One region of the Ruegeria sp. CDSC054 genome, then DNA from elsewhere that is predicted to be linked to it. Evidence: riboswitches for the same ligand, from Rfam matches in the RefSeq annotation. Region 1 holds a riboswitch; the other holds the start of a gene.
What was found. A riboswitch is a leader RNA that binds a small molecule or an ion and turns the genes downstream of it on or off. The one in region 1 is predicted to bind thiamine pyrophosphate.

Region 2: linked by a shared signal. The riboswitch ahead of thiB (thiamine ABC transporter substrate binding subunit) and the one ahead of thiD (bifunctional hydroxymethylpyrimidine kinase/phosphomethylpyrimidine kinase) in region 1 are both predicted to bind thiamine pyrophosphate.

The regions. Positions count from the first base shown of each region.
Region 1 is NZ_JBXWOA010000004.1:84,945-90,607, forward strand. It holds gene dnaK (molecular chaperone DnaK) at 1-1,550, shown strand, start outside; gene dnaJ (molecular chaperone DnaJ) at 1,625-2,779, shown strand; TPP riboswitch at 2,910-3,015, shown strand; gene thiD (bifunctional hydroxymethylpyrimidine kinase/phosphomethylpyrimidine kinase) at 3,061-3,864, shown strand; gene AC2FGC_RS10220 (FAD-dependent oxidoreductase) at 3,861-4,838, shown strand; gene thiS (sulfur carrier protein ThiS) at 4,822-5,016, shown strand; gene AC2FGC_RS10230 (thiazole synthase) at 5,020-5,663, shown strand, end outside.
Region 2 is NZ_JBXWOA010000003.1:358,535-364,197, forward strand. It holds gene AC2FGC_RS09455 (enoyl-CoA hydratase) at 1-361, shown strand, start outside; gene AC2FGC_RS09460 (CBS domain-containing protein) at 678-1,166, shown strand; gene AC2FGC_RS09465 (ArsB/NhaD family transporter) at 1,191-2,555, shown strand; TPP riboswitch at 2,694-2,799, shown strand; gene thiB (thiamine ABC transporter substrate binding subunit) at 2,833-3,813, shown strand; gene AC2FGC_RS09475 (thiamine/thiamine pyrophosphate ABC transporter permease ThiP) at 3,789-5,336, shown strand; gene AC2FGC_RS09480 (thiamine ABC transporter ATP-binding protein) at 5,323-5,663, shown strand, end outside.

The DNA.
Region 1 (5,663 bases):
AGATGAAGGAAACTGCCGAGAGCTATCTGGGTGAAGAAGTCACGCAGGCGGTCATCACCGTTCCCGCGTATTTCAATGACGCACAGCGTCAGGCCACCAAAGACGCAGGCAAAATCGCCGGTCTGGAAGTGCTGCGGATCATCAACGAACCGACAGCCGCCGCGCTGGCCTATGGCCTGGACAAAGAAGAAACCCAAACCATCGCGGTTTATGACCTTGGTGGTGGTACGTTCGACGTGACCATTCTGGAAATCGACGACGGGCTGTTCGAGGTCAAATCGACCAATGGTGACACCTTCCTGGGTGGTGAAGACTTTGACATGCGCATCGTCAACTACCTGGCGGACGAGTTCAAAAAGGAACACGGTGTCGACCTGTCGCAAGACAAGATGGCCCTTCAGCGCCTGAAAGAAGCTGCTGAAAAAGCCAAGATCGAGCTGTCCTCGACCTCGCAGACCGAAATTAACCAGCCGTTCATCTCGATGGGCGCTAATGGTCAGCCGCTGCACATGGTCATGAAACTGACCCGTGCCAAGCTGGAATCGCTGGTTGGCGACCTGATCAAGAAGTCGATGAAACCCTGTCAGGCCGCATTGAAAGACGCCGGTTTGTCGGCGGGCGACATTGACGAGGTTGTTCTGGTCGGTGGTATGACCCGCATGCCGAAGGTGATCGAAGAGGTCACCAAATTCTTCGGTAAAGAGCCACACAAAGGTGTGAACCCGGACGAAGTTGTTGCCATGGGTGCCGCCATTCAGGCCGGTGTTCTGCAAGGCGACGTCAAAGATGTGGTTCTGCTGGACGTGACCCCGCTGAGCTTGGGCATCGAGACGCTGGGTGGCGTGTTCACCCGTCTGATCGACCGCAACACCACGATCCCGACGAAAAAGTCTCAGGTCTTCTCGACTGCTGAGGACAACCAGAACGCCGTGACCATCCGCTGTTTCCAAGGTGAGCGGGAAATGGCTGCGGACAACAAGATCCTGGGTCAGTTCAATCTTGAAGATATCCCGCCCGCACCGCGTGGCATGCCTCAGATCGAGGTGACTTTTGACATCGACGCCAACGGCATTGTCTCGGTTTCGGCCAAAGACAAAGGCACCGGCAAAGAGCAGAAGATCACCATCCAGGCATCGGGCGGTCTGTCCGACGAGGATATCGACAAGATGGTCAAGGACGCCGAAGAGAACGCGGAAGCTGACAAGGAACGCCGCGAACTGGTCGACGCCAAGAACCAGGCGGAAAGCCTTATCCATTCGACCGAAAAGTCAATGGAAGAGCATGCCGACAAGGTTGACCCGACCACCATCGAAGCCATCGAGCTGGCGATTGCCGCGCTGAAGGACGAGCTGGAAACTGAGAACGCCGAAAAGATCAAGTCCGGCATTCAGAACGTGACCGAAGCGGCCATGAAGCTGGGCGAAGCCATCTACAAGGCACAGTCCGAGGAAGCCGAGGATGAGCCTGCGGCAGCTGATGAAGCTCCGGCTGGTGATGACGACATCGTCGATGCCGAGTTCGAAGATCTGGACAACGACAAGCGTAACTAACGGGTAACCGGGCCAATTCGGGCCGGTCCGGTTGCCGGGCCGGCCCGATTACGTTGAGGCAGAAGGAAATACTGATGTCCAAACGCGACTATTACGAAGTGCTCGGCGTGTCCAAGGGCGCTTCGGCGGATGAGATCAAGAAAGGCTTTCGCAAGAAGGCCAAAGAACTGCATCCAGATCGCAATAAGGACAATCCCGACGCAGAAGCGCAGTTCAAAGAGGCGAATGAGGCCTATGACGTCCTGCGCGACGGCGACAAAAAAGCGGCTTACGACCGCTTTGGCCACGCTGCTTTCGAAAATGGCATGGGCGGCGGTGGCCGACCCGGCGGCGGATTTGGCGGGCAGGGCGACTTCTCCAGCGCATTCTCGGATGTGTTTGATGACCTGTTCGGCGACTTCATGGGCGGTCAGCGCGGTGCAACTAGCGGTGGCCGGCGTGCCGCGCGCGGCTCGGACCTGCGCTATAACCTGAGGGTGACGTTGGAAGAGGCGTTCTCGGGGCTGCAAAAGACGATTAGCGTACCTGCCGCCGTGGCCTGTTCTGCCTGTGACGGATCAGGTGCGGAAGGTGGGGTGGAGCCCACAACCTGCCCGACCTGTTCCGGTATGGGAAAAGTTCGGGCGCAGCAGGGTTTTTTCACAGTCGAACGGTCCTGCCCGACCTGTTCGGGTCTGGGTCAGATCATCAAGAATCCTTGTAAATCCTGCGGAGGCGCCGGGCGCGTTGAAAAAGAGCGTGCTCTGTCGGTCAACATTCCGGCCGGTGTCGAAACCGGCACCCGCATTCGTCTTGCCGGTGAAGGTGAGGCCGGGATGCGCGGTGGCCCTCCGGGCGACCTGTATATTTTTGTCGAAGTTTCGGACCACAAGCTGTTCGAGCGCGACAGCGTAAACCTGTATTGCCGCGTTCCGGTCAGCATGGGGAAAGCCGCGCTGGGTGGTTCGATCGAAGTACCCACAATCGACGGTGGCCGTGGCCGTGTACAAATCCCGGCGGGCAGCCAGTCAGGCCGTCAGATGCGATTGCGCGGTAAGGGCATGCCCGCCCTTCGCGGCGGTGGAATTGGCGATATGTTCATTGAACTGGCGGTGGAAACCCCGGTCAATTTGACCAGCCGCCAGAAAGAGCTGCTACGCGAGTTTGACGATCTGGGCGAAGACAACCACCCGGAATCAAAAAGCTTCTTCTCATCCGTCAAATCTTTCTGGGACGGCATGAAGGGCTGAACCAGCACTTCGTAAACTTCTGTCGCAAGCCGGCCCATCGAGGCCGGCTTTTGCATTTGATAAGTCCAGTTTGACCGTGATCTGCCCCAAAATTGGCCCTTGATTCTCCCGCCATCCCCTGAGAGTGTCGCCCCAACCGTTGGGGTGCCCTGCTTGGGGGCTGAGAGGCGTGAACGCGCTAACCCATCGAACCTGATCCGGGCAATACCGGCGTAGGGAACGGTCTTATAGTGCTTAGACGTTTTCCATGCCCGTTGCCCATTTTGAACCGGAGCAACGACATGGCACCCATTGCCTTAACAATCGCAGGATCTGACAGCGGCGGAGGGGCTGGAATTCAGGCTGACCTCAAGGCCATGTCGGCGCTTGGCGTCTACGGTGCCAGTGTGATTACCGCAGTGACGGCGCAGAATACTCGCGCAGTTACGGCGGTGCATGGTATCCCTCTGGACGTCATTGCAGCCCAGATCGAGGCTGTTCTGACCGACCTGGATGTTGGCGCGATCAAGATTGGAATGCTGGCGACCCCTCAGATCATCCAGTGTGTCGAAGACAGTATCGCGGATTTTGACGGGCCGGTGGTTCTGGATCCGGTCATGATTGCCAAATCCGGCGATGCGTTGCTGGCGGAAGAAGCCGTGCAAACCCTGCGCGAGGTGTTGCTGCCGCGCGCGACCGTGTTGACACCAAACCTGCCAGAAGCAGCCTGTTTGCTGGGCGCTGAACCAGCGGACAGCCTCGAACAGATGATCACACAAGGGCGCGAGTTATGCGCATTGGGTGCAAGTGCGGTCCTGATGAAGGGCGGTCATGGGAAAGGCGACATCTGCCACGACTTACTGGTCTCAGATTTTGGCGTGATGGACCAATTTCAAGCGCCGCGCCGACAGACAAGCAACACCCACGGAACGGGGTGCACGCTGTCCTCATCCATAGCGGCCGGATTGGCCAAGGATCTTTCGCTGCCCCAGGCCGTGGCGCAAGCACATGACTATCTGCAGGGCGCCATCGCTCAGGCCGATGCTTTGAACATCGGGCAAGGTCACGGGCCTGTTCATCACTTCCATCAGGTTTGGTCCGCGTGACCGTCTGGTCGATCATAGGGGCAGGCGTGGCCGGGTTGGCCGTTGCTTCCGAACTTGTCGCGCGCGGGGCCAAGGTTCAGGTGTTTGATCCCGGTGGTGCACCGGGGCCGCATGGCTGTTCCTGGTGGGCGGGCGGAATGTTGGCACCTTGGTGCGAGTATGAAAACGCCGAAGAACCTGTCCTGCGTCTGGGGCAATTGGCAATCGACTGGTGGGCCAAGCGCACTCAGGTCCACAGGCGCGGCACATTGGTTGTCGCTAACCCACGAGACCTGCCGGATCTGCGTCGTTTCGCCCGCAGAACGGAGGGGTTTTCTGAAGTTGATGACAGAGAAATAACCTTATTAGAGCCTGATCTGTATGGTTTCAAAAAAGGTCTCTACTTTGCTGCGGAAGCCCATTTGGATCCGCGTCAGGCCTTGCTGGATCTGTCGCACCAGCTTCAGGATCACGGTGTTGAATTCCATCATGCGTGCGCTCCGACGGGATTGGACAACGCCATTGATTGCAGAGGTCTGCACGCGCGCGAATACCTGCAGGACTTGCGCGGCGTGAAGGGTGAGATGCTGGTGATACGGTGCCCAGACGTGACACTGACCCGGCCTATACGCCTGCTTCATCCACGCGTGCCGCTGTATATCGTTCCACGCGGCGACGGCGTCTACATGCTGGGCGCGACAATGATCGAATCCGAGGATAGCAGCCGAATTACCGCACGCTCGATGCTTGAGTTGCTGAGCGCAGCCTACGCCCTGAACCCCGCCTTTGGTGAGGCTGAAGTGTTGGAAACCGGCGTCGATCTGCGCCCCGCTTTCCCCGACAACCTGCCGCGTATTCGGCGGCTAGGACCGACAATCTACGCCAACGGCCTCTACCGCCACGGCTACCTGCTGGCCCCTGCACTGGCCAAGGGCGTGGCTGACCTGGCGTTGGACACCAAACATTCGGAGATGGTTGATGAAGATCGTACTTAACGGCGAGATGCGCGATGTGCACGCCGGAACTCTTGCCGATCTTTTGCAGGAATGTGGGTTTTCGGGCCGGGTGGCGACGGCTGTGAACGAGGGTTTTGTGCCCTCGAGCCTGCGCAAGGCCCGTAAAATCAAGGATGGCGATCGGATCGAAGTCGTCGCCCCGATGCAGGGGGGCTGAGCGATGAAGACTTTCTACGGCACATCACTGCCGAACCCGCTGATGCTGGGCACCGCGCAATATCCAAGCCCCGCAATCTTGGAACAGGCATTTCGGGACAGCGGGGCCGGGGTGGTCACCGTATCTTTGCGACGCGAAGCAGGCGCAGGACAAACCTTTTGGCAGATGATCCGCGATCTGAGCGTCCTTATCCTGCCCAACACAGCAGGTTGCCATACGGTGAAAGAGGCTGTGACCACCGCTCATATGGCGCGTGAGGTGTTTGACACCAAATGGATCAAGCTGGAACTGATCGGACATACCGACAGCCTCCAGCCTGATGTGTTCCAACTGGTCGAGGCCGCGCGAACCCTGAGCGAAGACGGGTTCGAGGTTTTTCCCTATACCACGGACGACCTGATCGTGGGTGAGCGACTGTTGGCGGCAGGGTGTGAGGTTCTGATGCCATGGGGCGCTCCGATAGGCTCGGGCCGTGGTTTGAACAACGAATACGCCTTGCGCGCAATGCGGGCTGAGTTTCCCGAAGTACCACTGGTGATTGACGCAGGTATCGGCCTGCCCAGCCACGCCGCTCATGCGATGGAACTTGGGTATGATGCCGTTCTGCTGAACACTGCGGTGGCACGGGCCGGTGATCCCGCAGCAAT
Region 2 (5,663 bases), on a different contig from region 1:
CCTGGTGCCCGAGGCCGGTTCGTCGTTGCTTCTGCCTGCGTCCCTCGGCATGGCTGTCGCCAATGACGTCTTGCTGGCCGGGCGGGTTCTGACGGCATCCGAGGCCCTGAACCACGGGTTGGTCGCGCGCGTCTTTGCCGACAATGAGTTGATGAGCAAAGTCCAGGAGATCGCACAAGCCATTGCGGCCTCATCCCCGGTAGCGCTCAAACAGTCCAAGGCCCTGATCCGCAATCAGCGTGACACAGTGGCCGGACACATGGCCGCAGAAATCAAGATCTTTGCCGCGCAACTACAGTCCCCCGATTTTGCCGAGAGTATTGCGGCCAAACTGCAAAAACGCGCACCAAATTACAGCTGACCCGCGCCTTTGAGCGATTACGGCTTTCCACGCCCGACGGCAACCCGGACTAGATGTAACGGCAACTGAGGCACAAAACGCCGCTGCACTAAACCCAAGCTGAAACCAACCTTCCGTCATTGGCCGGCGTCGCCAATGACGGAAGGTTATCAACTTAATTTCATTACCGGGCTGGTCAATTTCGCCCGGCAATGGAATCAGTGCGCACCAACAAATTTTGATTCGTCCTGACACGCTTTCACAAGCCGAAAAGGGCGTGCCCTGCGGCTTTTGGATACCGTTTCACCCGAATGCCGCGTGAAGTCAGAGGAAAAGCATGGGCCTAACCTGCTATGACGTGATGGTACCGTCTGAGGTACAAAAGACCATTCTGCCGGATGAAAGCATCGCCACGGCCTTCAACATCATCAGGGGCAGCCGGGCACGATTTCTGCCTGTCGTGGCTGAAGACGGAACTTATGTTGGCGTCTTTACTGCCCCAACGCTGCTGAAACTGATCCTGCCGAAAGCGGCGACAATCGGTCTGAATGATGATGCGTCGCGCGTCGCGATCGACTCGCTCAGCTTCATGAACCTGACGCGGGAAGATTTCGAACAACAGATGGAGCGGCTGAAGACCGAAAAGGTTCGCGACAACATGTCGAGGCCCTCGAACATCCCCGTTGCTGCACCCGACACGCCAGTGATGGAAGGTATCTTCCTGATCTACAAATACAAACGGCACGTGATCCTTGTTGAGCCCGAAACCAACCGTTTCGTTGGCACCGTAAGCGCCAACTCGCTTTTGGATCGCGCACTCAGCTAACCCTATACAAACCGGACTAAAACCTTGGCTACGCATTCGACGTCACATGGAGAGGCCGCTCTCTCTGTTCCACAACTATTGGGCATAGATCCGCTTTGGGCCGCGACCGGAATTCTGATTTTGGTTTATGCGGTCCTGATCACAGAAAAGGTCAACCGCGCCATTTTGACGATGCTGGGCGCGTCCCTGATGGTCCTGTTTGGCATCATCAATCAGGAACAGGCCGTGGCGGGTGTGGACGCCAACACTCTGGCACTACTTATCGGCATGATGGTCATCGTGGGGATCACCAGCAAATGCGGATTGTTCCAATACGTAGCGATCAAGGCCGCAAAAGCGGTGAAAGCCAATCCAACCGGCATCCTGATCATGCTGACGCTGATTACGGCGGTGTTTTCGGCCCTGCTGGACAACGTAACGACCGTATTGCTGATCGCCCCGATTACGCTGCTGATCACTGAAGCCCTGGAAACGCGTGTGTTCCCGTTCTTTGTCGCCGAGATCCTGGCCTCGAACGTGGGGGGAACAGCGACGCTGATCGGTGACCCGCCCAACATCATCATTGGCTCAGCCGCAGGGTTGAGCTTCAACGATTTCGTGGTGAACCTGGCGCCTATCTCGGCCATATGTCTGGTTGTCCTGACCGGCATTATTTACCTTATGAACCGCAAGGAACTGGCCCGCATTCCGAAATCGGCCAGCGATCGGATTATGGGGTTCAACGAATCCGAAGCGGTTACTGATGTTGTCTTGATGATCAAGTCTCTGGCCGTATTGGCTCTGGTTTTGCTGGGGTTCACGCTGGGGCACAGCTACGGCATTCAGCCCGGTACGTCAGCGTTGGCCGGTGCAGGCCTGTTGATGCTGCTGGCCTATGGCCACCAAAGCGGTGAAGAACAATCCGAGTCGGTTCACCACATTTTTGGTGAAGTTGAATGGGTCACAATCTTTTTCTTCGGTGGGCTGTTCGTCATTGTTGCCGGTGTTGAACATGTTGGCCTCTTGGCATTCTTTGGTGAGAAAGTGCTGGAGCTGACCCAAGGCGACATGATGTGGACCGCGTTCTTCATCTTTTGGGCCTCCGGCATTTTGTCCGCAATCCTCGACAACATTCCTTTCGTGGCAACGATGATCCCTCTGATCGAGTCCACCGCAGACACGTTCGGCGGCAAGGACGCGATTGAACCCCTGTGGTGGTCGCTGGCGCTTGGCGCCTGTCTAGGCGGCAACGGCACACTGTTGGGGGCAAGCGCCAACCTTACGGTGGCTGCTTTTGCGGAAAAGGCCAAGCAGCCCATCGGCTTCATCGCCTTCGCCAAAATTGCATTCCCGATCATGATCCTGACCTTGATGATCGCAAACGTTTATATTTGGCTGCGTTACTTCTGACCCTATGGCCCTTTGAACCAAACGCATTACAGGTTCAAAGGGCGTCCGGCTCCGGACAGGCTTACTTGCCCACATACGACACGCGCCGCGCCGAGGCGCCGAATTTGGTTGTCTTTCTGGCCAATCCCCCCTAGTGACGGCCTCACCTCGGGGAGCACGGCCTGCCGCGCTGAGATGCTTATCAAGCGAACCCGTAGAACCTGAACCGGCTAGAACCGGCGGAGGGAAGGGTTTCGGTTTCATCCATCCTTGCCCTCTCGCCGCAATGGAGGATGACATGAAACATCTGCTAATTGCTGCGGGACTTCTGAGTGCAACTTCGGCCTTCGCCGCCGACAAGCCTCAGCTTACCGTTTACACCTATGACAGCTTTGTATCCGACTGGGGCCCCGGCCCGCAGGTCAAAGAAGCTTTTGAAGCGGTCTGCGACTGCGAGTTGAACTTTGTTGGTGTCGAAGATGGTGCCGCGCTGTTGTCGCGTGTCCGGCTTGAGGGTGAAAACTCTGACGCCGACGTCGTGCTTGGGCTGGATACCAACCTGATTGCGGCGGCCCGGGAAACCGGCCTGTTTGCGCCCAGCTCTGTCACCGCTGACTTCGCACTGCCGATCGAATGGACCGATGATACGTTCACCCCGTATGACTGGGGCTACTTCGCCTTTGTTCACAAAGCAGATGCGACAGCGCCTGCAAACTTCCGGGAACTGGCGGACAGCGACACCAAGATCATCATCCAGGACCCTCGCTCGTCCACGCCCGGCCTGGGCCTGCTGATGTGGGTCAAAGCGGCGTATGGTGAGGAAGCACCCGAAATCTGGGCTGGTCTTTCCGACAACATCGTGACCGTTACCAAGGGTTGGTCCGAGGCATACGGCCTGTTTCTTGAGGGCGAGTCGGACATGGTTCTCAGCTACACGACATCTCCGGCCTATCACCTGATTGCCGAGGACGATGACAGCAAGGCCGCGTCAGCTTTCGACGAAGGCAATTACTTGCAGGTCGAAGTCGCTGCAAAGCTGGCTGCAACAGATCAGACCGATCTGGCGGATCAGTTTTTGCAGTTCATGGTCTCGGACGCGTTCCAGCAAATCATTCCGACGACCAACTGGATGTATCCGGCCGTAACCCCGGCAGACGGCCTGCCCAAAGGGTTCGAAACCCTGACAGTGCCGGCAGAGTCGCTTCTGTTCTCTCCCGATGAAGCCGCCGCCGTGCGGGATCAGGCCCTGGCAGAATGGCAGAACGCGCTCAGCCAGTAAGCCCATGGCCCGGTATCGGTGCGGCGGCCCTGGTCGCCGCGCTGATCCTGGGCACTCTTTCGGCGGTTGCACTGCGTGCTGAAACCAGCGGCGGGTTCACTCCCGCCGACTGGGCTGCGCTGCGGTTCACGCTGACCCAAGCCACACTGTCCGCATTGTTCAGCGTGGTATTGGCCGTGCCGGTTGCGCGGGCTTTGGCACGTCGGAGGTTCCCCGGCCGACGGGCTTTAATTGCGCTTTTAGGCGCGCCCTTCATCCTGCCGGTCATCGTTGCCATTCTGGGTCTGCTGCAAGTCTTTGGCCGGTCGGGATGGATCTCGGACAACCTTGGCATTTTCGGCCTGCCGCCCATACGCATCTACGGCTTGCATGGGGTCGTACTGGCGCATGTTTTCTTCAACCTACCCCTGGCCACACGCCTTGTGTTGCAAGCCTGGCAGGAAATTCCTGCAGAACGGTTTCGCCTGGCCGCACAACTGGGCTGCAATGGCATGGCCATGTTTCGACTGATCGAGATGCCCATGCTCAAACGGACCCTGCCCGGGGTTCTGGCGGTAATCTTCGCCATCTGCCTGACCAGCTTCGCCGTCGCCCTGACCTTGGGCGGAGGACCACGGGCTACAACGATCGAACTGGCGATCTATCAGGCCTTCACCTACGATTTCGACCTGGGCCGCGCCGCCCTGTTATCCGCCCTGCAACTTGCCCTGACAGCTGCGACCGCTTTAGTGGCGCTGAAGTTTGCGCGCGGGGACGGTTTTGGAACAGGTCTCGATCGCGCCTTGCGCCGCTGGGACGGGGGTGCGCCGACGATAGATATATTCTGGATCGTCGCAGCGGCCGTCTTTTTGCTGCTTCCTTTGGCATCGGTCGTAATTTCGGGAGCTGCCGGGTTGTTTGACATGCCCGCAATCGTTTTTAGGGCCGCGCTGATCTCGGTCCTTGTTGCCGCTGCAAGCACCGCAGTCCTGCTTTTGCTTGCTTTGCCTATGGCCACCGCCGTCGCGAGCGGCCGGTACGGGCTTGTGGAACTCAGCGGCATTTTGGGTTTGGCGGCATCACCACTGGTGATCGGTACGGGCCTGTTCATCTTAATCCGGCCTTTGGCAAACCCGACGACATTGGCTCTGCCTGTCACTGCTTTTGTAAATGCTGCGATGGCCCTGCCGTTTGCTTTACGCATTCTGGTCCCCACGGCGCGCGACATAACCGCTAGGCACGGACGTCTCGCGCTTTCATTGGATATGACAAAATGGACGTTTTTCACACGCATCTTGCTACCGCGCATGCGTCCACAGATCGGTTTTGCCGCTGGCCTTGGGGCGGCTCTGTCAATGGGTGATCTGGGCGTGATCGCACTGTTCGCCGATCCGCAGATCGCGACCCTGCCCTTGCAAATCTACCGCCTGATGGGCGCCTATCAGATGCAGGCGGCTGCCGGCGGGGCATTAATGCTGTTGCTGCTGTCCATGGGCGCATTCTGGCTATTGGACCGAGGAGGGCGCTGGCATGCTGAAGCTTGACGACTGTGTGATTGAAAACGGGAATTTCACCCTAAACGCCGATATCCAGATCGAGGTTGGCAACAGCATTGCCATTATTGGCCCGTCCGGCGCGGGCAAGTCCACATTGCTGGAGACTATCGCCGGATTTCGAGACCTAAAAAAGGGCCAGATTTTTTGGGGTGGGCGACAGATTTCCAACCAGCATCCCGGCAAGCGCCCTATGGCGATGCTGTTTCAAGACGGAAACCTGTTTCCGCATCTGACGGCTGAACAAAACATCGCCCTGGGCCTGCGCCCAAATGGTCGGCTGTCGAGGGACGAGGATGCACAGGTTCAGTCCGCACT